Regions from separate parts of the Pseudarthrobacter sulfonivorans genome, predicted to be linked through region 1. Evidence: riboswitches for the same ligand, from Rfam matches in the RefSeq annotation. Region 1 holds a riboswitch; each other region holds the start of a gene.
The links. Region 1 has a riboswitch for thiamine pyrophosphate ahead of AU252_RS20020 (bifunctional hydroxymethylpyrimidine kinase/phosphomethylpyrimidine kinase). Riboswitches for the same ligand answer to the same signal wherever they lie in the genome.
Positions count from the first base shown of each region.

Region 2: it holds a riboswitch for thiamine pyrophosphate, as region 1 does, so the genes downstream of both, AU252_RS11710 (ECF transporter S component) here and AU252_RS20020 (bifunctional hydroxymethylpyrimidine kinase/phosphomethylpyrimidine kinase) in region 1, are expected to answer to the same signal.
Region 3: it holds a riboswitch for thiamine pyrophosphate, as region 1 does, so the genes downstream of both, thiO (glycine oxidase ThiO) here and AU252_RS20020 (bifunctional hydroxymethylpyrimidine kinase/phosphomethylpyrimidine kinase) in region 1, are expected to answer to the same signal.

Region 1 is NZ_CP013747.1:4,391,972-4,399,363, reverse strand. Features, by position in the region: gene proB (glutamate 5-kinase) at 1-694, opposite strand, end outside; gene obgE (GTPase ObgE) at 684-2,273, opposite strand; gene rpmA (50S ribosomal protein L27) at 2,391-2,654, opposite strand; gene rplU (50S ribosomal protein L21) at 2,716-3,024, opposite strand; gene AU252_RS20020 (bifunctional hydroxymethylpyrimidine kinase/phosphomethylpyrimidine kinase) at 3,297-4,895, opposite strand; TPP riboswitch at 4,878-4,975, opposite strand; gene AU252_RS20015 (Rne/Rng family ribonuclease) at 5,078-7,392, opposite strand, start outside.
Region 2 is NZ_CP013747.1:2,622,407-2,629,798, reverse strand. Features, by position in the region: gene AU252_RS11720 (energy-coupling factor transporter transmembrane component T family protein) at 1-420, opposite strand, end outside; gene AU252_RS11715 (ABC transporter ATP-binding protein) at 417-2,057, opposite strand; gene AU252_RS11710 (ECF transporter S component) at 2,057-2,707, opposite strand; TPP riboswitch at 2,773-2,914, opposite strand; gene AU252_RS11705 (heme-degrading domain-containing protein) at 2,971-3,513, shown strand; gene AU252_RS11700 (DUF4235 domain-containing protein) at 3,555-3,818, shown strand; gene mnhG (monovalent cation/H(+) antiporter subunit G) at 3,846-4,268, opposite strand; gene AU252_RS11690 (monovalent cation/H+ antiporter complex subunit F) at 4,258-4,536, opposite strand; gene AU252_RS11685 (Na+/H+ antiporter subunit E) at 4,533-5,078, opposite strand; gene AU252_RS11680 (Na+/H+ antiporter subunit D) at 5,075-6,682, opposite strand; gene AU252_RS11675 (Na(+)/H(+) antiporter subunit C) at 6,679-7,272, opposite strand; gene AU252_RS11670 (Na+/H+ antiporter subunit A) at 7,269-7,392, opposite strand, start outside.
Region 3 is NZ_CP013747.1:3,926,731-3,934,122, forward strand. Features, by position in the region: gene AU252_RS17840 (PHP domain-containing protein) at 1-367, shown strand, start outside; gene AU252_RS17845 (DNA-methyltransferase) at 368-1,240, opposite strand; gene AU252_RS17850 (DEAD/DEAH box helicase) at 1,249-2,943, opposite strand; gene AU252_RS17855 (RNB domain-containing ribonuclease) at 3,236-4,750, opposite strand; gene thiE (thiamine phosphate synthase) at 4,815-5,591, opposite strand; TPP riboswitch at 5,619-5,739, shown strand; gene thiO (glycine oxidase ThiO) at 5,730-7,073, shown strand; gene thiS (sulfur carrier protein ThiS) at 7,070-7,306, shown strand; gene AU252_RS17875 (thiazole synthase) at 7,311-7,392, shown strand, end outside.

The sequences.
Region 1 (7,392 bases):
TGCCGCCGGTTCCCACGCCGGCTTTGCCTGCCTTGCCGATGGTGACGCCGTCGAGGTCGTGCGGACCTTCCACGAGCGGAATCCGCTTGGCGCCGTGCGACGGCGGACCGTCATACAGGGAGTCGACGTCGGAGAGGAGCACCAGCGCGTCGGCGCGGACCAGGTGGGCCACCAGGGCCGCAAGGCGGTCGTTGTCACCGAAACGGATCTCGTGCGTGGCCACGGTGTCGTTTTCGTTGACCACCGGAACGACGCCAAGGTTGAGGAGCCGGTCCAGGGCACGGAAGGCGTTGGTGTGCTGGCTCCGGCGCATCAGGTCATCGGCGGTGAGCAGCACCTGGCTGACGGTCACGCCATGGGCACCGAACGCCTGGGTGTAACGGGCCATGAGCAGCCCCTGGCCCACGCTGGCCGCGGCCTGCTGCGTAGCCAGGTCCCGTGGCCGCTTGGCGAGACCCAGCGGTGCCAGGCCGGCCGCGATCGCACCGGAAGACACCAGGATGATCTCGGTCCCGGAGTTCCGCTTGGCTGCCAGCGCATCGGCGAGGGCGGTCAGCGATTCTTCCGAGATGCCGCCCTTGATGCTGGTCAGCGACGATGAGCCGACCTTAACAACAATCCTGCGGGCATCCGAGAGCACACTACGGTCCGCGGTCCGCTTCCGCGGGACCGCGGAGACGGAGCTACTGGTCATCTTCTGCGCCCAGTCCACTCTCCTTGACCGGCTTGGCCACGCGGCGGCCGCTGACCGATTCGGTCCAGATCCCGGCCTTGCGCTCGGCTTCGAGCTCGGCGCGGGCGGCGGCCTTGGCCTCGCGGCGTTCCACCTGCTCGTCCCGCTTCTGCCCGCGGGTGGGCCGGTCGCCGATGTCGGCGAAGCGGACGTCGGTGCCACGCGGTGCCGCCAGCAGTTCGGCGCCGGCCATCATGGTGGGCTCCCAGTCGAAGACGACGCCGTCGTCCTCGCCGATCACCACGGTGTCGCCCGGCGTGGCGCCCTGCTTGAACAGTTCGTTTTCGACGCCGAGCTTGGCCAGGCGGTCGGCGAGGTAGCCGATGGCTTCCTCGTTGGTGAAGTCGGTCTGCTTGACCCAGCGGACGGGCTTGTCGCCCAGGACGCGGAAGAGCGGCTCGAGGTTCTTTTCCTCGCGGCGGATCTTGAAGCCGGATTCGTTGACGGCGCGGGGCCGCAGAATGGGCGGCTGGACCTTGGGCGGAGCGGCCGCGAGGGCGGCACGTGCAGCCTGGACGATTTCCGCCATGGCGAAGCCCAGCTGGCGGAGACCCTCGTGGCTGGTAGCCGAGATCTCGAAGACCCGGTAGCCGCGTGACTCGAGTTCCGGGCGGACAAATTCAGCCATGTCCTTGCCGTCCGGGAGGTCCACCTTGTTCAGGGCCACCAGACGCGGCCGGTGGTTCAGCGGAACCACTTCGCCGTCGGCACCCGCGTAGCTCATGTCCACGGAGTATTTTTCCAGCTCGGCCTCGATGATGGCCAGGTCTGCCAATGGGTCACGGTCGGATTCAAGCGTGCCGCAGTCCAGCACGTGCACCAGGGCGGCGCAGCGCTCGACGTGGCGCAGGAAGTGGTGGCCAAGGCCCTTGCCTTCGCTGGCGCCCTCGATGAGGCCCGGGACGTCGGCAATGGTGAAGCGGACATCGCCGGACTGGACAACACCCAGGTTCGGGATCAGCGTGGTAAAGGGGTAATCGGCGATCTTGGGCCGCGCGGCGGACATGGCCGCGATCAGGCTGGATTTGCCGGCAGAGGGGAAACCCACCAGCGCGATGTCGGCGATGGACTTCAGTTCCAGCACAATGTCACGGGCGTCACCCTCGATGCCCAGCAGGGCGAAGCCCGGGGCACGGCGCTTCTGCGAGGACAGCGAGGCATTGCCCAGGCCGCCCAGGCCGCCGGCGGCCGCCACATACTCGGCGCCTTCGCCGACCAGGTCCGCCAGGACGGTGCCGTCCTTGGACTTGACCACGGTGCCGTCCGGTACGGGCAGGATGAGGGTCTCGCCGCTCTTGCCACCGCGCCAGTCACCCATGCCGGGGCCACCGTTGGTGGCGTGGCGGTGCGGGGCGTGGTGGTAGTCAAGCAGCGTGGTGGTCTGGTGATCAACGCGCAGGATGACGTCGCCGCCGTCGCCGCCGTTGCCGCCGTCGGGACCGCCCAGGGGCTTGAACTTCTCCCGGTGGACAGAGACACATCCGTGGCCGCCGGTACCGCCGGATACGTGCAGTACTACCCGGTCTACAAAGCTCGCCACGTGGATCTCCTCAGTGCTGTTTCCTGTACGCCCAAAGGCGCCAAGACGATTGTAATGCGGTTAAAAGAACAGTGGAGCGGACCAAAATGGCCCGCTCCACCGCTTCAGAACTATTTGTTACTCTGCAGCTGCAGCAGCAACGATGTTAACAACGCGGCGACCGCGGCGGGTGCCGAACTGGACGGCTCCCGGGGCCAGTGCGAACAGTGTGTCGTCGCCGCCACGTCCAACGCCGGCGCCCGGGTGGAAGTGGGTGCCACGCTGGCGAACGATGATCTCGCCTGCGGAAACTACCTGGCCGCCGAAGCGCTTGACGCCGAGGTACTGGGCGTTGGAGTCACGACCGTTGCGAGTGGAACTCGCGCCTTTTTTATGTGCCATTTGAAATGCCTGCCTTTAAATTCTGGGGAATCTGCTGAAGAACCTGAACAGTAACGAAGAGTTACTTGATACCCGTGATCTTGACCTTGGTCAATTCCTGACGGTGACCCTGGCGCTTCTTGTAACCGGTCTTGTTCTTGAACTTCTGGATGACGATCTTCGGACCACGGAGGTCTTCGAGGATCTCAGCCGTAACCGTTACCTTGGCCAGGTCCGCAGCAGCAGAGGTGACTTTGTCACCGTCTACCAGGAGCAGTGCGGGCAACTCAAAGGTGCTGCCGGCTCCACCGGGGACGCGGTTCAGGGTAACGAAGTCTCCAACGGAAACCTTCTCTTGGCGGCCGCCTGCGCGGACAATCGCGTACACCACTTGGGAACTCACTTCTCTCGACGTTTATTACTAAATTTGCGTGCTGAACCCTGTTCCATAATTGGCTGGGTTCTCGCTGTGCCTCAACGCCGTGGGGTCGTAACCCAAGTGTTGGCGTAAGCACCGAAGATCTAGAATACGCTAATTTTGCCTTCGGCCGCAAATGAGGCTGGTTACGGCAGGTTGTCTGTGATAGGACCCACAAGCAGGTACTGCACTGACAATCCAAAACCGTGCCTGACTATCGTACAGGCCGCACGGGCCGCAGCCTGTCAGGAATGAATTCGCGGCGCGTCGAAGAATTCCACCTCAAACCGGCACGACTGCCTGAAAGCCACCAGCATCGCCGCCCGTTCATCCGCGGAAGCACTCCGGCCGGCGTCGTCAGCCAAGGCGATGGCGTCGCGCGTGGCCTGGGCGAAATCCTCGTCAGCATAGGCCCGCAGCCAGTCGGCATAAGGATGTGCTGCCGGTGCACCCGCAGCCAGGAACTCCGCGTGGAGGGTCTGTCCCACTTCGGCATACAACCAGAAGCACGGCAGTACCGCCGCCACGAGGACCGCGTAGCTGCCGGAGGCCGAGGCCGCCAGCAGGTGGTCCACGTAGGACTTGGTGACAGGTCCCAGGACAGAGTCCACTGTCCTGGTGCTTAGCCACGTGCGGTGCAGTTCGGACTCGACCTCAAGGCATTGCTGGGCCGACTTTGCCCAGAACAGCTGGGCGGCTTCCGTGGGCGCCAGCGCGCTGGCCCGGGCGAGGACCCGCGAATAGCCGTTGAGGTAGATGGCGTCCTGGGCGAGGTAATAGGCGAACTGTTCCTCAGCCAACGTGCCGGCCGCCAGGTCTCGGATGAAATCCAGCCCGTAGATGGCTGCAAGATCCGGCTCCGACGCCCGGCGCAGCGTCTCTGCGAACTCGCCGGCTGCCGGAACCTGTTGCATGTGGTGGAAGTGGTTGATGGGGCCGTTGCCCTCGCCCACCTCAAGTTGGTCAGAGGCCTGCAGCGCGCCCACCAGCCAGGGCTTCACCTGCCGTAATGCGGCTTCCCAGTCCCCCAGCCGGGCCTGAGCCGTGGCCATGGCCGACGACAGCGAGCAGCCGGTGCCGTGGCTGTTGCGCGTGGGGATCCTGTCCCCGCTCACTTCCACCACCTCCTGGGCGAGCAGCCCGGCAGCGTTGACCAGGGCATCCGGGCACGCACCGCCGTCGAGATGGCCGCCCTTGACCAGGACGGTGGCACCGGTCGCGGCGGACAACCGCTGCCCCTGCCCGAGCGCGTCGTGCCATTCCCTCGCCTGCGGCTCCCCCACCAGGATGGCCAGTTCGGCCAGGTTGGGGGTGATCAGGTCCGCGAGCGGGAGCAGCTCCCGCAGGGCCGCCTCGGCAGACTCCTGCAGCAGCCGGTCGCCGCTCGTGGCCACCATGACCGGATCAAGAACGACGACGGCGGGACGCACCTTTTCCAGCCAGTCGCGGACCACGCCTATCACCGCAGCGTCGCCCAGCATGCCGATCTTGACCGCGTCGATGGTGATGTCATCGCTGATGGCATCGAGCTGCTGGCCCAGGAAGGACGCAGGCGGGACGTGAACCGCCTGGACCCCCTGGGTGTTTTGGACCGTCAGCGCGGTGATGGCCGCCATGCCGTAGCCGCCAAGGGCTGCAATGCTTTTGAGGTCGGCCTGGACGCCCGCGCCCCCTGAAGGGTCCGATCCGGCAATGGACAGCACCCGCGGAACGTCACGCAGCACCCGGACCGCAGAAGAGCGGGCTGGTGCGGGCCGGACCTCAGCCCGGGTTGCTGGGGTTTCCGGCAGAGCCGCCGCGGGTGTTGCAGGAGGAAGGACAGAAGTTGAAGCCAAAGGAGACATCCCTTCGCCGGTGCTAACCGGACAGGTTCAACGGGTGTGGATCTCAGCCGGCTCTCTGCGCGGCACCCCGTGTCAGTCACCAGCCTAGCGTTCCTCGCGACTTAACGCCGGACGCCCGGACGCAGCCTGTGATTCACAGGCTGCGTCCGGGCGCCGTTGTATTGGCTTGCCCTACTGCTTGGTCAGAGCTCCGAGGCCGGAACTCCTACGCCCAGGATGATGGGCGCGTTGGCGGCAACCGGTTTGTCGGCCACAGGAGCCTTGACAGGCTCCGGCGCCTTGGCGGCGTGGGTGTGCCCAGCGGCAGCCGCCGGAGCAGCTTCGTGATGCTCCACGGACGTGGCGTTGGCTGCGCCCTGGGCACGGCTGGCACTCCGGTTCCGCCGGGGACGGCGGGCGCGGGGCTCCTCGGTGTGGTCGGAGTAATCCTTCTCCGCCACAGCTGGCTGCTGCTGGCGGGCAGGTTCTGCCGGCTGGGTTTCAGTTGCCTGGACTGCCGACGGCTTGCTTTCCGCTACAGGTGCCGGCTCGCCAAGGTGCGCGAAGGCCTCCGCGAGGCGATCAAGTGTCAGGGCAGGTGAGTGCGGCTGGTCATCGTGGTGCGCCACGAACGGAAGCACAACCTGCTCGCCGCCGAATGTCAGCACTGCGGCCGGACGGCCGTTGGAGTCCGTTTCGGACCGCTCAGCCGGAGCCGGCACCGCAGCCGCAGGCTGCCGGCCCGCGGCAGCTGATGCGTGAGCCACTTCGTCGTCGTGCAGGTGCGCAGCGTGGGCTGCGGCCGCAATGTTCGCAAGCGCTGCCCGCGTGGCCTCCGCCTTGGCATGTCGCTCGGCATCACTGGCTTCCGGGTGGACCGTGTGGATCTGCACCGGAGCTGCCGGTGCCGTTTCCAGCGGCTGGCCGCCCCGTCCGCGGCGGCGTTTCCGGTCAGTGCGGCCACCCGGCTGGCTGTCCGGGCGCTGGCTGTCAGTGCGCACGCTATCGGTGCGCTGGGTTTCCGGGCGGCTGTCCACACGCTGCACGTGGTGCTCCGCGGCTACGGTGTTGGCGCGGCGGTGTTCCACGGGGTCGTCGTGGGTGACGATCCCGCGGCCTGCACAGGTTTCGCACTGCTCGCCGAAGACTTCCAGGAGCCCGGTGCCCATGCGCTTGCGCGTCATCTGCACGAGGCCCAGCGAGGTCACTTCGGCCACTTGGTGCTTGGTCCGGTCGCGGCCCAGGCATTCCACCATGCGGCGGAGGACCAGGTCGCGGTTGGATTCGAGGACCATGTCGATGAAGTCGATGACGATGATGCCGCCGATGTCGCGGAGCCGGAGCTGCCGGACCACTTCTTCAGCTGCCTCGAGGTTGTTCTTGGTGACGGTTTCCTCGAGGTTGCCGCCGCTGCCGGTGAATTTGCCGGTGTTGACGTCCACCACGGTCATGGCTTCGGTGCGGTCGATGACCAGCGAGCCGCCCGAAGGCAGGAAGACCTTGCGTTCCAGGGCCTTGTGGATCTGCTCATCGATCCGCCACGCAGCGAAGATGTCCTGGTCCTTGGTCCACTTTTCCAGGCGGCCCACGAGGTCCGGGGCAACGTAGGTGACGTAGGCCTCGATGGTGTCCCAGGCCTCTTCACCGGAGACGATCAGCTTGGAGAAGTCCTCGTTGAACACATCACGGACCACCTTGATGGTGAGGTCAGGTTCGCCGTAGAGCAGCTCCGGCGCGAGGATCTTGGTGGACGTGGACTGGCTTTCGATGCCCTCCCACTGGGCCCGCAGCCGGTTGATGTCGTGTGTGAGCTCCTCTTCCGAGGCGCCTTCGGCAGCGGTGCGGACGATGACGCCGGCGTGCTCCGGGAGGCGGTCCTTGAGGATGCGCTTGAGGCGGTTGCGCTCGACGTCGGGCAGTTTGCGGGAGATGCCGGTCATGGAGCCGCCGGGCACGTAGACCAGGTAGCGGCCGGGCAGCGAGATCTGGCTGGTCAGGCGTGCACCCTTGTGGCCCACGGGATCCTTGGTGACCTGGACCAGGACGGTGTCGCCGGACTTGAGCGCGTTTTCGATCCGGCGCTGCTTGCCTTCGAGGTTAACGGCCTCCCAGTTCACTTCACCGGCGTACAGGACGGCGTTGCGGCCGCGTCCGATGTCAACGAACGCCGCTTCCATGGACGGCAGGACGTTCTGCACCTTGCCGAGGTAGACGTTGCCGATCAGGGAGTCCTGCTGGGTCTTGGAGACAAAGTGCTCGGCCAGGACGCCGTCTTCGAGGACGCCGATCTGGATTCTGTCGTCGCGCTGGCGGACGATCATCTGCCGGTCAACTGATTCGCGGCGGGCCAGGAACTCGGCCTCGGTGATGACGGTGCGGCGGCGGCCGGTGTCGCGGGATTCGCGGCGGCGCTGCTTCTTGGCTTCGAGGCGGGTGGAACCCTTGACAGACGTGACGCGGTTGTTGACCGGCGCTTCGGTCGCGGCGCGCGGCGCGCGGACGCGGGTCACCGTGTTGG
Region 2 (7,392 bases), 1.8 Mb from region 1:
CTGGGCCAGCGCATCGGCAAGGTCGGTGGGGTCCGTGCAGGTCATAAGCAGGATCGCCGGCAGGGCAATCGCGAGGCCGCGCAGCATAAAACCGATTCCCAGCTGAAGGGAACCCTCGCTGATGGACCAAATCCCGACGTCGAGCAGGACAGCGCCGCTGTCCGCCGCGACGATCGCCGTGCTCCAGCCGCCCAGGGCTGCCGCGATGATGAGCGGCCAGCCGCGCTGCCACAGCAGGCGCAGGGTGAGGCCCGCCAGAGGGAAGAGCGCCAGCTCGGCCCCAAGCGCCACCGAGGCAGACACCCAGTCGATGGAGAGCGCCAGCACCAGGGTGATGAGGAAGACGACGGCGAACTTGGCCAGCGGGTTGGCGCGGGTCAGCAGCGCGCGGTTGCCGCGGAGGGTCAGGGCATCCCTCATGCCGCATCTGCTTCCTGGCGGGCGCCGCCGCGAGAGGCCGGGCCCAGCCGCAGTTCAGCTCCGCCCAGGACGGCGCTGAATTCCTGGTCATGGGTCACGGAAACCACGGAGGTCCCGGCGTCGAGCAGTTCTGAGAGGAATGATGCGAGCTCGGCCCAGGTGTTGGCATCCTGGCCGAACGTCGGCTCGTCGAGGACCAGCACACGAGGGTGGGCCGCGAGGACAGTGGCCACCGAGAGGCGCCGCTTTTCGCCTCCCGAGAGCGTGTACGGATTGGCGTCCACCAGGTGCGTCAGGCGCAGCCGTTCCAGCAGCTCATCAACCCGCTCCTCGCCATGCCCCAGGTGCCGCGGGCCGAACATCAGTTCGTCCAGCACGCGGCCCGTCACGAACTGGTGCTCGGGTTCCTGGAAGACGGTTCCGATGCGGGAAATCAGCTGGTTGGCTTTCCATTTGAAGGGATCGATCCCGGCCCCCTCGGAAAGCTCGACGGCGGCGGACACCTTCCCCGCCACCGGCGCAAGAAGTCCGGCGAGCGTCAGCGCAAACGTTGACTTTCCGGCGCCGTTGGGCCCCGTGACGGTGAGTGCCTGGCCGGAACGGACCTGGGCCGTGATGCCCTGCTGCACCGGTACGGGCGGGATGGTCCGGAGGCCGCGGCGCCGCGGACGCTCGCGGGAGACGGCAAGGTCCTCGGCAGCCAGCAGCAGGTCACCGGAGCCTGCGGACACGCGGCGGCGGGTTGCCGGAACATACCCCGGCACCCAGACGCCCGCGCCGATCAGCATGTCCCGCGCCTCCGCAAGCACCTGGTCCGGCGGCCCGTCCAGCAGGACGGCGGACGTGGCGGCGGAACTTCCAGCGGGACCCGCCGCCGAGCCTGGCTGGAGCACCACAATCCGGTCCACCAGGTCCTTCCAGACGGACACGCGATGTTCCACCACAACGAGGGTGGCGCCGGTTTTGTCCAGGCAGCGGCCCACGGCGTCCCTGACTTCCAGCACGCCGGCGGGATCGAGGTTTGCGGTGGGCTCATCCAGCAGGATCAGCCCCGGCCGCATCGCGAGGATCCCGGCCAGCGCCAGGCGCTGCTTCTGCCCGCCCGAGAGGGCCGACGTCGGGTGGTCCAGCGCGAGCCCGGCGGCACCTGGCCCGCCGTCGGCGTCCAAACCTGACCCGCCGCCGTCGTTCAAACCGCCGCCCCCGGCACTCCGCAGCCCGACGTCGTCGAGCGCTTCATGGACGCGCCGCCAGATCTCGTCCCGCGGAACGGCGAGGTTCTCGGCGCCGAAGGCGACGTCGTCGCCCAGCCGGGAAAGGACCACCTGCGTTTCCGGATCCTGCTGCATCAGGCCCGAGCGGCCGCGCTGCCCGCGGGGCACCAAACCGTCGATCAGCAGCGAACCGGTTTCGTCGGCGTCGTCCCCTTCATCCCCCAGCACCCCTGCGAGCGCGTGCAGCAGCGTTGACTTGCCGGCGCCCGACGGGCCCAGCAGCAGCACCCGCTCGCCGGGAGCGATGTCGAGGTCGAGGCCCTGGACGGCGGGGGCGGAACGTCCCGCATGCCGCCAGCCCCAGCCACGGGCGGACACCGCGGCGGGGCGCACTCCGGATGCACCGGCGTCGGAAGCGGTCATCAGTTGAAGACGGGCTCCGACGCTGCCTTCCGGGACGCGAACGAGCTCAGCACACCGGTTCTGGCCAGGCCGCGGGTGGCGATCCAGGACAAGGCACCTGCAATCACTGCGCCGGAGATGGTGCAGAACACGATGTACGCGAGCTTGTCGCCGGGCTCGTAGGCGATGTTCCAGCCCCACGGCAGGAACGAGTCATTGAGGCCGCAGAACAGGCCCGCCCCGGCACCGGCCAGCAGCGCGGCGATGAGGTTGTACTTCTGGTGCAGGAAGGACTTGAACCGGAAGTTGCCGTACACCAGCAGGAAGAACACCAGCTCGGCGCCCAGGCCCTGCAGGAGGCCGGAGATCAGCACCGTGGCGCCGTACTGCGAGCCCATGATGAGTTCGCCGGTGGCGGCCACCGCTTCGCAGAAGAGCGCCGCGCCGGGTTTGCGGATGATGAGCATGCCCAGCACTGCCGGGATCATCCAGCCGCCGGCGATCAGGCCGGTCAGCGGGGGGTAAACGGCGTTCATGGGGGCGGAGACGATGCCGGCGCCCTGGGACCAGGCCCAGAAGATCACGCCGCCGGTGATGGCGATGAGTGCCGCCACCACGATGTCCACAACGCGCCAGGTATTGCCGGTCTTTTTGATTGCTGCAGTTGTCATTTTGGTCCTCCTGAGGAACAGGAGGGGAAAGTGCCCCGGCGTGCGGCGCTGCCGCCGTTTCCGGACACTTCGAGAACTCGACTCCCTTGCGCCGGTACTAACCGGATCAGGTTCGAGGGTCTGCGGCTGTCCGCACTCTCAGCGCCCACCTGCGGTTCCCTGGCAATGCCAGTGATGTCCGACGGCGGCGCTCCCCTGTCGTAATAAATCTGCCCTGATGGGCGTGCTCCAGTTTACACCGCGGGCGGGGTAGATTGTGGGCCATGACTGCCAACAACCCGACTGTGACTGCGTTCAATCCCGATTCGACGGTGCCCCAGCCGGCGGGGCTGCTGGAGGCCCTGATTGCCCGGGTCGAAGCCGAGATCAACGAGCTGCAGTTTCCGCATTTCAGCAAGGACGACTCCCTCAACCTCGGGCTGCTCCTGGTGGAGCTGGGCAAGAGCCGAAAGCTGCCCATCGCGATCGACATCACCAAGGGTGACCAGGTCCTGTTCCACGTGGCCCTGGACGGCGCCACCCCGGACAACGAGCACTGGGTCCGGGCGAAGCAGCGCACCGCCGCCAGGTATGAGATCCCTTCGTTGCTGGTGGGCCTCCGCGGCAGGCTGCACGGCGGTCGGATCGAGGACCACGGCTGGTTCGACGAGTCCACCTACGCCCCGCACGGCGGCTGCTTCCCGGTCTACGTCGCCGGTGTGGGTGCAGTGGCCACGGTGACGGTCTCGGGCCTGCCCCAGCAGCAGGACCACGATCTGGTGGTGGAAGCCCTGCGGGAGATTCTGGAGTCCATGCAGCCGGGTTAGGCTAAAGGAAGTCCCGGATCCGCTCACAAGGAGTTCAACGAATGAACCTGTTCATCAAGCTGCTCGGCACTGCAATCAGCCTCGGCGCCGGATTCGTCGGCACGAAGGTGGTCAATACCGTGTGGGAAAAGTCCACCGGCCGGAAGCCTCCCACCGGCAAGGACGAAGACACTCCCACCACCCTGCGCTCGGCCCTGACGTTCGCGCTCATTTCGGCCTCGGTCAGCACCATCATCCAGGTGCTCGCCAACCGCGGCACGCAGCGGGCCATCACCCGCTTCGCCAAGTCCCAGGACATCGTCTAACCCTGGCAAGCAGTCCGGCAGTGACGCTCAGTCCCGCCGGCCGCCGTCGGACGCTTCATCCCGGGATGACTCATCCCGGGCCGACTGGGCCGCCTTCTGAACCACGGCTTCGAGTTCATCGGAGCTGAGCAGCTCACGGTGCAGGTGTTTGGTCCGGTAACCGGCGCGGCCCACCATGTGGGCGGAAACCGGCACCGTCAGCAGCTGGAAGATCCAGGCCACCAGCAGCACCGGCCACACCCACCAGGTGCGCAGCTGCAGGCCGATGGCCGCCAGGAGCAGGAACAGCCCCAGCACCTGGGGCTTGGTGGCCGCGTGCATGCGGCTCAGCAGGTCCGGGAAGCGGAGCAGGCCCACGGCGGCGGCGAGCGACATAAGGGCACCCACCACCAGGAACACCGCCGACACAGTATCGATGACGTTGTCAACCACGCTGGCCTCAGGATTCATTGGCTTGCTCCCGCCGGTCGGCCACGTAGCGCGCAACGGTAACCGACCCGATGAAGCCGACCACGGACAGCGCCACCAGCAGCATCAGGTTGTTCAGGTGCCGGTTGACGGCCATGTCGATGCACAGGGCCGCACCGAGGATCGCGAGCAGGACGTCGGAGGCCAGCACCCTGTCCAGCAGCGACGGGCCGCGGGAGATCCTGATGATGGCTCCTGCGGCTGCCAGCGAAAGAATGACTGCCGTGACAGCCAGGACGGTCTGCATCATGCTGCGGCCTCCTGCCGGATTGCTTCGAGTTCTTCGCGGGTGCCCATGATCCTGATCAGGCCCGCTTCGATGGAGCGAACTTCCTTGCGCAGGTTCTCGACCTCTTCCGAGCTGCTGACGTTGAGCGCGTGGAGGTACAGGGTGGACGTTGACCGGTCCACCTCCACCACCAGGGAGCCCGGGATCAGCGAGATCACGTGCCCCACGGCGGTGACCATCAGGTCCTGGTGGCTGCGCAGCGGGACAGCGACGACGGCGCTGATCACCTTCGGTCCGCGGACGGCCGCCAGGTACATGACCTCGATGCTCGCTGCCGCCACCCGGCCGAGGAACCGCAGGGCGAAGGGCGCGGCGTGCAGGATGTTGAAGCGGCCGCTGACTTCCACCGGCGGCAGGTAGAACATCCTCGCCACGAGCACAGCCAGCAACGCGCCGAAGAGCAGGTTGCCGGGGCTGAAGTCCTGCCAGAGCGCGCCCCAGACAATCACCAGCCAGACCAGCAGGGGAAGCTCCTGGCGCAGGGAAATCCGCCGGCGGCTCATTTGCCCCCTCCGTTTTTCAGGGCCAGCGGCGGAACTTCGGTGTCCTCACCGAGCACCGCCTGGATGTAGGAGGACCTGTCCAGCATTTCCTGGGCCGCCTGGTCCGAGACCGTGAACAGCGGCCCGGCGAAGACCGTGAGTGACACGCCCAGGATCACAAGGCCCAGGGTTGAGCCCACCATGGTGCGGGGCAGCAGCGTGACGTTGGTGCGGCCGGCCCGGCTGCCGGTGTCCGCGTCCTCGGGCTCAGCCAGCAGGACGGGGTCCGGGTGCTCGGCGTCCGAGGGCTTGCGCCAGAACGCGCGGTTCCAGACTCTCGCCACGGCCAGCAGGGTCAGGAGGCTGGTGACCACGCCGCCGATCACCAGGGCGTAGGCCAGGGGCGTGCCCAGTTCGATGCCCGCCTGGATGAGCCCCACCTTCCCCAGGAATCCGGAGAACGGCGGGATCCCGGCAAGGTTCATGGCGGGGATAAAGAAGAGCAGGGCCAGGATGGGTGACAGCTTGGCGAGGCCTGCCAGCCGGTCCACGGAGGAGCTGCCGCCGCGGCGCTCGATCAGGCCCGTAACCAGGAAGAGGCTGGTCTGGATGGTGATGTGGTGGGCCACGTAGAACACGGCGGCGCCCAGCCCGGCCACCGAGGACATCGCCAGGCCGAACACCATATAGCCGATGTGGCTGACCAGGGTGAAGGACAACAGACGTTTGATGTCGCTCTGGGCCAAGGCGCCTAGGATCCCCACCACCATGGTCAGCAGCGCCGCCACCATCAGCGGAGTGTTCAGGCTGTCCCCGGGGAAGAGCAGGGTTTCCGTGCGCACCATCGCGTAGACACCGACTTTGGTCAGCAGGCCGGCGAACACGGCGGTGACCGGCGCCGGCGCCGTGGGGTAGGAGTCAGGCAGCCAGAACGACAGTGGGAACACGGCCGCCTTGATGCCGAATGCCACCAGCAGCATCACGTGCAGCAGGGTCTGGGTTCCCTCGTCCAGGTCCGCGAGCTTGATGGCGAGGTCGGCCATGTTCACGGTTCCGGTGGCGCCGTAGACCATCGCGATGGAGATCAGGAACAGCACGGAGGACACCACGGAGACCACCACGTAGGTGACGCCGGCGCGGATGCGGGGGCCGGTGCCGCCCAGTGTCATCAGCACATAGCTTGCCGTCAGCAGGATCTCGAAGCCGACGTACAGGTTGAACAGGTCCCCTGACAGGAACGCGTTGGACACCCCGGCCACCAGGATCAGGTAGGTGGGGTGGAAGATCGACACCGGCGCGTCCTGGTCGCCGTCGGCCATGCCCTGCCCGGTGGCGTAGACCAGCACAGCGAGGCTGATAGCCGACGACACCACGAGCATGAGGGACGAGAACTGGTCCACCACCATGGTGATGCCCCACGGCGGCAGCCAGCCGCCGATGGTCACGGCGGCCGTTCCGCCGTGCCACACGGAGGCCAGCAGCAGGCACTCCAGCAGAAGTGTCAGGGACAGCACGCCGATGCTCACCGCGCGCTGGGCGCGGGAGTGCCGGATCAGCAGGAAGGCCAGGGCGGCACCGAGGATGGGAAGTACGACGGCGAGCGGGGCAAAGCTTGCGATGTTCACTTCACACCTCCTTCGGGACCAGGGGTTACGTTCTGCGAGCCGGGTTGCTCTTCGGCGGCGGCGTCCCCGGCAGGAATCTCCTTAGCGCCGGCGGTGACGGAACCCCCGGCCTCATCCGGGCCGTCCGCAGCCGTGCGGTGGTCCGAGACGGCGCTCCCGTCACTGCCCAGCATGGTCAGGGGAAACTCCGAAGTTTCGGCCGGAATCGGGGCGTCATCCTCGGCGTCGAAGCGGGGCGTCTCGGCGACACGGAGGTCCTCGATGTCGTCCTGGATCTCATCCTGGCGGGCCAGGACCCAGGTGCGGTAAATGATGCCGAGCATAAAGGCCGTCACCGCGAACGAGATCACGATCGACGTGAGGATCAGGGCCTGCGGAAGCGGGTCCGAGTACTCCTGGGCGCCGGTGTCCTTGTTGTACAGCGGCGCCAGGCCTGCGTAGCCGCCGGTGGCCAGGATCAGCAGGTTGGTGGCGTTGGCCAGCAGCATCAGCCCGAGCAGCACGCGGGTGAGGCTGCGTTCCAGGATCAGGTAGATGCCACACGCATACAGGGCACCCATAACGGTCAGCAGGGTCAGGTTGACGCTCATCCTCGGCCCCTCGCGGTGGTTTCGGCGGGGACGCCCGCGGGCTCCCTGGCGTGCACATGCGCCTGCACCTCGGCAGCGGCAGGAGCGTCGTCGCTTGGCGCTTCCTCGGCGGGCGCAGTT
Region 3 (7,392 bases), 470 kb from region 1:
GCGCTACTTTGTCCAGCACTACGCACCGGAACCCGCCACCGCCGTCGAACTGGTCCGTGCCGCTGGTGGTGTTCCCGTTTTCGCGCATCCCGTGGCGTCCGGCCGGGGCCGGATCGTGGGGGAGCGCACCTACCGCGACATGATCGACGCCGGCCTGGCCGGCCTGGAGATCGACCACCGCGACAACCCCGAGGAGGGGCGGGAATTCCTCAGGGGCCTGGCATCCAAGCACGGGCTGCTGATCACCGGCTCTTCGGATTACCACGGAGCGGGCAAACCGAACCTGCTGGGAGAAAACCTGACCACCGCGGATGTGCTGGCACGGATTGAGGAACTCGGCACGGGAATCGCCGTCGTCCGCCCCTGATCAGACGGGTGGGAACGACGTAAAGGTTGCCTTGGCGCCCAGCCGCTTGGCCATCACGTCGATGGCCGGCTGGTTCTGGTCCACACACACGAACTTCCGGTCCAGTTTGGCCGCCACGGCGCCCAGGGTCCCGGATCCGGCGAAGAAGTCCAGGCACCAGTCACCGGGCCGGCTTGACGCCGTCACCACACGGCGGATGAGGCCCTCGGGCTTCTGCGTGGGGTAGCCGGTCTTTTCCTTGCCTGTGGGGGAGACGATGGTGTGCCACCAGACGTCGGTGGGCAGCTTCCCGAGCTCACGCTTCGCCGGTGTCACCAGGCCCGGTGCCATGTACGGCTCGCGGTCCACTTCGGCGTTGTCGAAGTGGTATTTCGCCGGGTTCTTGACGTACACGAGAATGTTGTCGTGCTTGGTGGGCCAGCGGTACTTGGCGCGGGCACCGTAGTCGTACGCCCAGATGATCTCGTTGAGGAAGCACTCGCGGCCGAAGATCGCGTCAAGCATCACCTTGGCGTAATGGACCTCCCGGTAATCCAGGTGGAGGTACAGCGTGCCGTCGTCAGCCAGCAGCCGCCAGGCCTCCACGAGCCGGGGTTCCAGGAATGACCAGTAGTCACTGAAGGCGTCATCGTACCGGTGCAGGGCGCCCTTGATGGTGTCGTAGGAACGCCCCTTGAAGCCCACGCGGTCGCCGTCACCATCGGTGTTCAGCACCATCCGCGTTTCCTGGCGCTTCTGGACCCTGCCGGTGTTGAACGGCGGGTCGACATATATCAAGGTGAAGGCGCCGTCCGGCAGCGAGGGGAGGAACTCCGCGTTGTCCGCGTGAACCACCAGGTTGCTGCCGTCCGGCGCCCAGACGGTGTCAGTCATCGAGGCTGTTATGCCTCGGTGCTGCGCTGCTGCGGGCCGTTGTCGGCACCGGCCACCACTTCGCCGTTGCGGCGGCGGGTGCGGGTCCGGCTGCGGCGGGCACGGGGGTCCACTTCGCCTTCGGCCGGAGCCGCAGCAGCCGGTTCGGGGGCGGGGCTGGTGCCGGCGGTCGCCGCATCAGAGGTACGACGACGGCGGTCACCGGAGCGTCCGCCGGGCTCGCTGGTGCGGCGGCTGCTGCTGTCGCGAGCACCGGAGCGGCCGGCGTCGCGGTTGCTGTCGCGCCCGCTGTCACGGCCACCGCTGGGACGGGTGTTCTTTTTGCCGGTCTCGCCCAGGTCCTCGAGGAGCTCGGCGTCGACGCCGGCCAGCACGCGCTTGTTGCGGGGCAGGCGACCCTTGGTGCCTTCCGGGATGTCCAGCTCTTCGTACAGGTGCGGCGAGGAGGAGTACGTTTCCACGGGCTCCGGGACGCTGAGCCCCAAGGCCTTGTTGATCAGGCCCCAGCGCGGCATGTCGTCCCAGTCGACGAAGGTCACTGCTGTGCCCTTGTTGCCCGCGCGGCCGGTGCGGCCCACCCGGTGCAGGTAGATCTTTTCGTCTTCAACGCACTGGTAGTTGATGACGTGCGTGACGTCGTCGACGTCAATGCCGCGGGCGGCGACGTCAGTGGCCACCAGGACGTCCACCTTGTTGTTGCGGAAGGCACGGAGCGCCTGCTCGCGGGCGCCCTGGCCCAGGTCACCGTGGATGGCGGCGGCGGCGAAGCCACGGTCCACGAGCTCCTCGGCAACCTTCGCGGCGGTGCGCTTGGTTTTCGTGAAGATGATGGTCCGGCCGCGGCCGCGTGCCTGCAGGATGCGGGCAACAACCTCGATCTTGTCCATGCTGTGGGCGCGGTAGATGAGCTGGCGGATGTCGCGCTTGGTGAGGCCCTCGTCGTCCGGATCAGCGGCCCGGATGTGGGTGGGCTGCGTCATGTAGCGGCGGGCCATGGCGATGACCGGGCCGGGCATGGTGGCAGAGAACAGCAGGGTCTGGCGGACTGCAGGGGTACCGGCGATGAGGGTTTCCACGTCCGGCAGGAAGCCGAGGTCCAGCATTTCGTCGGCCTCGTCAAGGATGACCATCTTGACGTTCTTCAGGACCAGGTGCTTCTGCTTGTAGAGGTCGATGAGGCGGCCGGGAGTACCGACGACTACCTCGACGCCGTTCTGCAGGGCCTCCACCTGGGGCTCGTAGGCACGGCCGCCGTAGATGGTGGTGATGCGGGCGTTCCGCTTGCGGGAAGCGTTCTGGAGATCATTGGCCACCTGGACGGCCAGCTCGCGGGTGGGCACGATGACCAGGGCCTGAGGTGCACCCGGAACGGCGAGCTTGTCGTAGCCGGCGTCGTCCGGACCCACCACGCGCTGCAGCGCGGGAATGCCGAAGCCGAGGGTCTTGCCGGTGCCGGTCTTGGCCTGCCCGATGATGTCGTGGCCCGAAAGCGCCACCGGCAGGGTCATGGCCTGGATGGGGAAGGGGTGGGTGATCCCGGCGTCGGCGAGGGACTCCACGATGTCGGCGCGGACGTTGTAGTCAGCGAAGGATTTCTCCTCGATCTCGTGCGGCTTCTCGTCCGAGATGATGGTTTCTTCGGGTTCGATCGTCTCGATGCCGGAGTCGTCAGTCAGGATCTGGTGGGTATGCAATTCACTCACAGGGGAGTTTCCTTATTCATTTGGGCATTGGCGCTGCCTGCTCAACGGGCCGGCCAACGTGGCCGTTCCGGAGCACGCTCGAAGCGCGCAAGCAATTCCAGTGGAAGCCGATCGCGGGCTATCAAAATGCTGGCACTGGTGACCAACGGGTGCATCTCAAGATCGCGTAGGGGCGGGCTTGTTGAATTCAAATCAAGGAAATCAACGACCGGGCATCCATATCTACTTCTTCAGTCTAGCCGCACGGACCCTGAATCCCGGCTTTGGGCCGATCAGGCAGCGCGGAAATCGTTCAGGCCAGCAGCTCGAAGTGGACCTCGCGGGCGGCGATATCGGACGAGATCAGGCGGACCCGCACTTTGGTGCCGGATTTCAGGTCGCCGCCGCACCGGGCCGTCACGGCGGGTTCGGCGATCTGGATGATCCCCGAGGGGCCGTTTCCGTTTTTTGCGGCTCCGTTTTTCGCAGCGCCGTTCTTGGTGCCGTTGCCGTTTTTCCCGTTGCCGTTGTCCTTCTGCGGCTTGGAGCCGGAAATCACGATCGCATCGAATTCCTGGCCCACATGGTTGACCAGGAGCGCGGCCTCCACGGTGTCCAGCGCCATGCGTTCCATCCGCGATGCCAGCTGGTCGGATCCGGCCATGATCTCCGGCAGGGACGGCAGGGCTTCCCGCGCCCAGTCCGGTACCGGCTTGCCGTTGCTCAGGGCTTCGCAGATCACCAGGACAAAACGGTCGATCAGACGCCGGAGCGGTGCCGTGGTGTGGGCATAGGCAGCGCCGATGGCGGACTGGATGGCGTCTTTCGGGACTGTGCCGTCGAACGCCGTGTAGCTGGCACCGCGGAACAGCATGCCGGCGGAGTGCAGGATGGCCAGTTGCCGGGGTTTGGTCGGGTCAAGGCTGCGGAGGTATTCGCCGTAGCTGATCTTGCCGTCCCACGGCTTGCCCAATGCCTCAGTCTGGAGGCGGAAGTGACGCAGGGAGCGCTCGTCCGGGGCGGGCATGGTTCGCAGGATGCCCACTTCTCCCGCCAGCATCAGGTTTGCCGCCGCCATCCCCGTCATCAGGGAGATCTGGGCGTTCCAGTCCTCCACCGGAAGCTGCGGCGCCGCGGCAATCCGGTAGCCGCCGTCGGGCAGCTGCACGATTTCCTGCTCGGGCATGTTCAGGCTGGCGCCGCCACGCTGCCGCTCCAGTTCAACGCGCTTGAGGCCCACTTCCTTCAGGAGCTGCAGGACAGGGCCGGCCGTCCCGGCGTCGAGTTCGGCCTGGGCTCCCTTGTAGCTCAGCTTGGCCCGGCTGCGGATGGTGGCCCTCTGGACGCTCACAGTGGAGACCTGCGCGGCGTCGTCCAGCCCGAACTCCCAGACATAGGCGGAACACAGCTGGCCGGCCAGAAGGCTGCCTGCCCCTTCGCTAATGACTTCCGGGTGCAGCGGGATACGGCCGTCAGGGGCGTAGAACGTCTGGCCGCGGCGCCGGGTCTCTGCGTCCAGTCCGCCGCCGGGGCGGACAAAGGACGGCACGTCAGCGATGGCGTATAGCACCCTGTAGCCAGTGCCCGCACGCTCGATGAACAGCGCCTGGTCCAGATCAGTGGACGACGCCGGATCGATAGTGAGGAAAGCCACTTCCGTCAGGTCAGCACCCGGCAACTCGTGTGCGGCCACCGCCGCTTCCGCGTCCCGGACCGCCTCCGCCGGGTAGGGTCCCGGCAGTTCCAGCTCGGTCCGCAGGGCGCTCAGCGCCGCCGCGAGGTCGTTCGTCTGCTCGTGGACATTGGGGGCCAACCTATGATGTGACACGAAAATCAGGTTAGCTCGATTTCCACGGATCGTGCACGCCCGCCGCCCGCCACGCGGGGGATTGTCAGGATGCGCCGGCGTCCAGGGCCGCCAGGAGTGCCGCGGCCGCCGCTGCGGGGTCCGCGGCTTCGGTGATGGCACGCACCACAACAATCCTGCCGGCGCCGGCCTCCACCACCTGCTCCACGTTGCCGAGATCGATGCCTCCGATGGCAAACCAGGGCAGCGTGGCCTGGGTGCCACCGGCAGCGCGGACGGCTTCGGCCGCGTACCGCACCAGGTCAAGGCCGACGGCGGCCCGGCCCGGTTTCGTCGGAGTGGCCCAGACCGGTCCTACGCAGAAGTAGTCCAGGCCGCCTTGGTCAGTCAGCCCACCGGACAGCCGGATGGCGCCTTCGATCTGCTCGGCGGTGTGCGTGGAAAGGCCGATCGCGGCTGGTGCCCCGAGCAGCGTGCGGGCGGAAGCGACAGGCAGATCTTTCTGCCCGATGTGGAAGACGGGGGCGCCGGACAGCAGCGCGATATCGGCACGGTCATTGACTGCCCACAGCTTTCCGTGGCGTTCGGCCGCGGCCCGAAGCACGGCCAGCAGCTCCAGCTCCTCCGCCGCCTCGATCGCCTTGTCCCGGAGCTGGATGATGTCCACGCCGCCGGCAAACGCCGCGTCCACAAACTCGCCAAAGTCCCCGCGGTCCCGTCGCGCGTCGGTGCACAGGTACAGCCTGGCGCTGTGCGGGAGGCCGGTGTTAATGCCGACGGCGGAGTCTGTTCCGGCCAAGGATTCGGGAGCGGGGGAGGGGGCGGAGGGCGTGCCTGCAGCGGCGAAGGATTGCGCGTTCATGGAAACCAGCCTAAGTCCCCTAAACTGGGCGGGTACTGCGGGAGCCCGTTGCAGCCGTCACAAAGCGGCCGGGCTGAGAGGGCGTCAGAGCCGACCGCTTGACCTGATCCGGCTAGTACCGGCGTAGGGAAGGAACATATGCCCCCCGCAATAAGCAGCCCACCTGAGCCTGCACCAGCCAGCCCGGCCACCGCCCTGCACGCCGACGTGGCCGTCATCGGCGGCGGAGTCATCGGCCACGCCATAGCCTGGGAAGTCCGGCGGTCCGGCCGTTCCGTCGTGCTGATCGATGACGCGCCCGGCAACGGCGCCAGCTGGGCAGCCGCCGGCATGTTGGCCCCTGTGAGCGAACTGCATTACCAGGAGGAAGACCTCCTTGAGCTGATGCTGGCATCCTCCGGCCTGTGGCCTGCCTTTGCGGCCGACCTCGCCCTGGCCGGGGCTGGCGATACCGGATATCTGACGACGCCGACCCTCGCCATCGGCGCGGACGCTGCGGACCGCAGGGCGCTGATGGACCTCCGGGCTGTGCAGCAGGCCAGCGGCCTGGTGGTGGAACCCCTGACTGTCCGTGAGGCCAGGACGAGGGAATCCCTGCTTAGCCCGGCCATATCCTGCGCCCTGGACATCCCCGCCGACCACCAGGTGGATCCACGGAAACTCGTGGCGTGCCTCCAGGAAGTCCTGGCCATCCACGGACCGGGAGCAGGAACCGCCGTGGCAGGTGCCCGCGCGGGATTCGCCGTTGACCAACGTGCCGCTGCCCTGCTCTGGGAGGACGGCCGCGTCATCGGCGTGAAGCTCGCCCACGGCGGAACTGTCCAGGCTCGGGAGACCGTCGTGGCCAACGGATTGCAGGCGGCGTCGCTGGATGGCCTGCCGGTTGGACTGCACCTGCCCCTGCGGCCCGTCTACGGTGACATCCTGCGGCTGGCTGTTCCGCGGCACCTGCGCCCGCTCCTCACCTCCACTGTCCGCGGAATGGTCCATGGTGTGCCGGTCTACATCGTTCCCCGGCAGGACGGCACGGTGGTGATCGGCGCTACGCAGCGAGAAGACGCGCTCGCCGGGACGGGCGACGCTGCTGTCTCGGCGGGCGGCGTCTACCAGTTGCTGCGGGACGCCCAGGTCCTGGTGCCGGCCGTCTCGGAGCTTGAACTCCTGGAATGCACAGCGCGGGCAAGGCCTGCGACCCCGGACAACGCCCCTCTCCTCGGCCGCGTACCGGTTTCCGCGCCACGGACGGGGAACACGGCGAACATTGCCGGGCTGATGGTTGCCACCGGATTCTTCCGCCACGGAGTGCTGCTGGCTCCGGCGGCGGCGGCCATCTGCCGGGACCTGCTGGATGGCCGGACGGACCCGCGATGGGGGGCCCTCAGCCCGGCCCGCTTTTCAGGAAAGCACCACGTAGCCGGCATACAGTCCCCAGACAATGACATCCGCACGAAGGACCTCGACCCACAGAAGGAATCAGCATGAACATCACCCTCAACGGCTCGCGCCATTCCGTGGCGGACGACGCCTCCATCACCACCCTCATCAGCCAGATCACTGGACGTCCCCTCGCGGCCAACGGCCAGGCGACAGACGGGCAGAAACTCGGCGTCGCCGTCGCCCATAACTCCGAAGTAGTACCCCGCAGCCAGTGGTTCGTCACGGCGCTCGCCGAAGGTGACGACGTCGAACTGGTCACAGCAGTCCAGGGAGGCTGACACCATGACAGTAACCAGCAACATCAGCACACATAACCGTCCCGAGGCCGCAGACAGGCTGGTCATCGACGGCGTCGAGCTCGGCT